2 regions of the Mesorhizobium sp. WSM2561 genome follow, and region 2 is predicted to be linked to the other one. Evidence: riboswitches for the same ligand, from Rfam matches in the RefSeq annotation. Region 2 holds a riboswitch; the other holds the start of a gene.
The links. A riboswitch is a leader RNA that binds a small molecule or an ion and turns the genes downstream of it on or off. The one in region 2 is predicted to bind S-adenosylmethionine.

Region 1: it holds a riboswitch for S-adenosylmethionine, as region 2 does, so the genes downstream of both, M727_RS0126570 (O-succinylhomoserine sulfhydrylase) here and M727_RS0115170 (homoserine O-acetyltransferase) in region 2, are expected to answer to the same signal.

What each region holds. Positions count from the first base shown of each region.
Region 1 covers NZ_AZUX01000041.1:42,131-44,523, forward strand. The annotation lists gene M727_RS0126565 (ceramide glucosyltransferase) at 1-32, shown strand, start outside; gene M727_RS0126570 (O-succinylhomoserine sulfhydrylase) at 79-1,269, opposite strand; SAM riboswitch at 1,343-1,420, opposite strand; gene M727_RS0126575 (2'-deoxycytidine 5'-triphosphate deaminase) at 1,546-2,393, shown strand, end outside.
Region 2 covers NZ_AZUX01000016.1:85,870-88,262, forward strand. The annotation lists gene hisC (histidinol-phosphate transaminase) at 1-944, opposite strand, end outside; SAM riboswitch at 1,117-1,194, shown strand; gene M727_RS0115170 (homoserine O-acetyltransferase) at 1,314-2,393, shown strand, end outside.

The sequences.
Region 1 (2,393 bases), on a different contig from region 2:
CGGAATTGGAAGAGTCGCCGTCGGGCGCCTGACCGCGCCTGCTTTGCAGATCAGAGCGCAGCAGTTCGGCGCGTATCCCTACCTGGCGGCTTTCAAGGCCTGCTCGATGTCTTCGAGCAGGTCGTCAGTGTCCTCCAGTCCGACGGACAGCCTGAGCGTGCCTGGCCCGATGCCAAGTTCGGCCCGCGCCTCGTCGCTCAGATTCTTGTGTGTCGTCGTCGCCGGATGGGTGATCAGGCTCTTGGCGTCACCGAGATTGTTGGAGATCAGCACGACATCGAGCGCGTTCTGGAAGGCGAAGGCCGCCTGCTTGCCCCCCTTGACGTCGAGGCAGATCAGCGTCGAGCCGCCCGACATCTGCTTCTTGACGATCGCCGCCTGCGGGTGATCGGCGCGGCCGGGATAGATGACGCGGACAATTTCCGATCGCTCGGCGAGGAAGTCCGCGATCCGGCCGGCACTTTCCGTCTGCTGGCGCACGCGCAGCGGTAGCGTCTCCAGCCCCTTCAGCAGCGTCCAGGCATTGAAGGGCGAGAGGCTGGGACCGGTGTGGCGGAAGTAGTCGTGCAAATTCTCGTCGATCCACTTCTTGTCCGACAGGATGATGCCGCCGAGGCAGCGCCCCTGGCCGTCGATGTGCTTGGTCGCCGAATAGACGACGATATGGGCGCCGAGTTGCAACGGCTTCTGCTGCAAGGGCGTGGCAAAGACGTTGTCGACGATCAGCCGCGCGCCGATCGAATCGGCAAGCGAGGCTACGGCTGCGATGTCGACGACCTCCAGCGTTGGATTGGTCGGGCTTTCAAGGAAGAACAACTTGGTGTTGGGCCTGACCGCCTTTTCCCAATTGGCGATTTCGGTGCCGTCGACCAGCGTCGCCTCGATGCCATATTTCGGCGCCAGCGTCTCGACCACCCAGCGGCAGGAGCCGAACAGCGCGCGCGCCGCCACGATGTGGTCGCCCGCCCGGGCACTGCACAGCAACGCCGCTGTCACCGCCGCCATGCCGGATGCGGTGGCGCGGGCATCTTCGGCACCTTCCAGCGCACACATGCGCTTCTCGAACATGTCGACCGTCGGATTGGCATAGCGCGAATAGATGAAGCCCGGTTCCTCGCCCTTGAAGCGGGCTTCCGCCGCCTGCGCCGTGTCGTAGACATAGCCTTGCGTGAGATACATCGCCTCGGAGGTTTCGCCGAAGCCGGAACGCAGCGTTCCTGCATGCACGAGGGCGGTCTGAGGCTTCCAGTTGCGCGTTTTGCTCGTCATCACCTTGTTCCAAACACAAAAAATGGTCCAAACACAAAAAAACCGGCCGCGAAAGTCGCAACCGGTCGTACGGCCTTTCGGCCCGACGGTCCTTTAGCGACTTGTTTAACGTGGCTGCAAGCCGACCGGCCAAATCACCACGGGATAACGATCCTTTAGACCTGCACCGCGCTTGCGTCAATTGCCGGCATGATTAAGAGGTTTGTACCAGCGGGTTCCACGGCAAGAACCTGCGACAAGACGAGACCACGCCCGGCCTTCGAGCGGAGCCAGACTTTGCGGCAGACAGGCATTCTTCCGGATCAGGATATTTCCGCGCTGTACCAGTCGGGCGCGCTGAAGTCGCCGCGCGCGCTCGACGCCGACCAGGTCCAGCCGGCCAGCCTCGACCTCAGGCTTGGCGACAAGGCCTGGCGGGTGCGCGCCTCCTTCCTGCCCGGCCCCAACCACAGGGTCGCTGAAAAACTCGACCGCCTGAAGCTGCACGAAATCAATCTCGCCGATGGTGCGGTGCTGGAGACGGGCTGCGTCTACATCGTGCCGCTGCTCGAGAGCCTGGCGCTTCCGGCAAACATTTCCGCCTCGGCCAACCCGAAGAGCTCGACCGGACGGCTCGACATCTTCACCCGGGTGATGACCGATCGCGGCCACGAGTTCGACAAGATCGCTGCCGGCTACAACGGCCCGCTCTATCTGGAAGTCAGCCCGCGCACCTTTCCGATCGTCGTCCGCGCCGGCTCGCGGCTGTCGCAGATCCGGTTCCGCACCGGCAATGCGCTTTTGTCGGAAAGCGAGCTGCACGAATTGCATCGTGCCGAGACGCTCGTCGCCACCGAGCCGCCGAACATTTCCGGCGGCGGCATCGCACTGTCGATCGACCTCGACGGCGACAAGGACGGACTGGTCGGCTACCGCGGCAAGCACCACACCGGCCTGGTCGATGTCGACAAGCGCGCCGCGCAGGATGTCGTCGATTTCTGGGAGCCGCTCTACAAGAGCGGCGCCGGCGAACTGGTGCTCGACCCGGACGAATTTTATATCCTGGTCAGCCAGGAAGCGGTGCATGTGCCGCCGCTCTATGCCGCCGAGATGACGCCCTTCGATCCGCTGGTCGGCGAATTCCG
Region 2 (2,393 bases):
TCCTCGGGAAAGTGGATGAGGACGAAATTGCCGACGCTCGGAGTCACCCGCAGTCCGAGCCTGGTCATCTCCTCGCTCACCCAGGTCAGCCAGGTCTCGTTATGCGCCACGCTGCGCTCGACATGGGCGCGGTCGCGGATCGCGGCAATGCCGGCCTCGATCGCGGTCGCGTTGACGTTGAAGGGACCCCGCACCCGGTTGATCGCATCGATGACATGCAACGGTGCGTACATCCAGCCGATCCGCGCGCCGCCGAGGCCGAGCTTGGAGAAGGTGCGGGTCATGACCACGTTTTCCGCGCCAGCCACCAGTTCGACGCCGGCTTCATAGTCGTTGCGGCGGACATATTCGGCATAGGCTGCATCAAGCACCAGAAGCACGTTTCGAGGCAGGCCGGCATGCAGGCGGCGCACCTCCTGGAACGGCAAATAGGTGCCGGTCGGGTTGTTGGGATTGGCGAGGAAAATGATCCTGGTACTCGCCGTCACCGCAGCGAGGATCGCGTCGACGTCGGCGCGCTCACTGGTTTCCTTGACCGAGACCGGGACAGCACCTGCCGACTGGATGTAGATCTTGTAGACCATGAAGCCGTGTTCGGTGATCACAGCCTCGTTGCCGGGTGCGAGATAGGTCTGCGCAAGCAGGCCCAGAATCTCGTCGGAACCATTGGAACAGACGATGTTCGCCGGATTAAGGCCATGCACCTCGGCGATCGCCTCCCGCAGGCGCCTGGCGGTGCCGTCGGGATATATGTCGAGCTTGGCCGCAACGTCGCGCGCGGCTTCTATCGCCTTCGGCGAGGGGCCGAGCGGATTCTCGTTCGACGACAATTTATGGACCTTGGCAACGCCGGCCGGCGCCGTGCTTTTGCCCGGCACATAGGCTTCGATGTCCATGATCCCCGCGCGGGGCGTTGGACGTGCCTGATCCGATGCCTGGTTCATATTGCAAAAATCCGTCGAGAACGCTTCCGCTGCTCCAACGCGATGCGAATTTCGGATCCGCCACACTGGAAGCCGCCGCGGAAATACAAGCCGTGGCCTGGAATGTCGAGAGGCGGCAATGATCGGTGCGTGACTGGCCGTTGACGCCGAGGCGCGCCGGTCCTAAAGAAAGGCGAAATCCCGTGGTGATTTGGCCGGTCGGCTTGCAGCCACGTTAAACAACTCGCTAAAGGGCCGTTTGCATCCTGTAACCGGCTTTGCGAAGGCAATGCCGGTTTTTTGTTGTCCGCAGCCGGCCGGACAGTCGCATCGAGCCGAAAATCGCAATCGACTTTCGGAAAACACGATGGGTTAATGTAAGAGGATGCGATGGTCGCGCTGCGCACGAAAAGAACCAACAACGAGGCCGTCGAGCCGTCGAGCCCGGTGTTGCGGTTCGGCGCCGACAAGCCGCTCAAGCTCGATGCCGGCACGCTGCTGTCACCGTTCCAGATCGCCTACAAGACTTACGGCACGCTCAACGACGCCCGCTCCAACGCCATCCTCGTCTGCCATGCACTGACCGGCGACCAGCATGTCGCCAGCACCAATCCAGTGACCGGCAAGCCGGGCTGGTGGGAAGTGCTGATCGGCCCCGGCAAGATCATCGACACCAGCCGCTTCTTCGTCATCTGCTCGAACGTCATCGGCGGCTGCCTCGGCTCGACCGGCCCCGCCTCGACCAATCCAGTCACCGGCCACCCCTACGGGCTCGACCTGCCGATCATCACCATCCGCGACATGGTGCGGGCGCAGTTGATGCTGGTCGACCATTTCGGCATCGAAAAACTGTTCTCGGTGCTGGGCGGCTCGATGGGCGGCATGCAGGTGCTGCAATGGGCGTCGAGCTATCCGGAGCGCGTTTTCTCGGCGCTGCCGATCGCCACCGGCGCGCGCCATTCCTCGCAGAACATCGCCTTCCATGAGGTCGGCCGGCAAGCGGTGATGGCCGATCCCGACTGGCATGGCGGCAAATATTTCGAACAGGGCAAGCGCCCGGAAAAGGGACTGGCCGTGGCGCGGATGGCCGCTCACATCACCTATCTGTCGGAGGCGGCCCTGCACCGGAAATTTGGCCGCAACCTGCAGGACCGTGAAGCGCTCACCTTCGGTTTCGACGCCGACTTCCAGATCGAGAGCTATCTGCGCCATCAGGGCATGACCTTCGTCGACCGCTTCGACGCCAACTCCTATCTCTACATGACCAGGGCGATGGATTATTTCGACCTCGCCGCCGACCATGGCGGCCGGCTCGCCGACGCCTTTGCCGGCACCAAGACCCGTTTCTGCCTGGTCTCCTTCACCAGCGACTGGCTGTTCCCGACCGAGGAGAGCCGATCGGTCGTTCATGCGCTGAACGCCGCCGGCGCCTCGGTGTCCTTCGTTGAGATCGAGACCGATCGCGGCCAC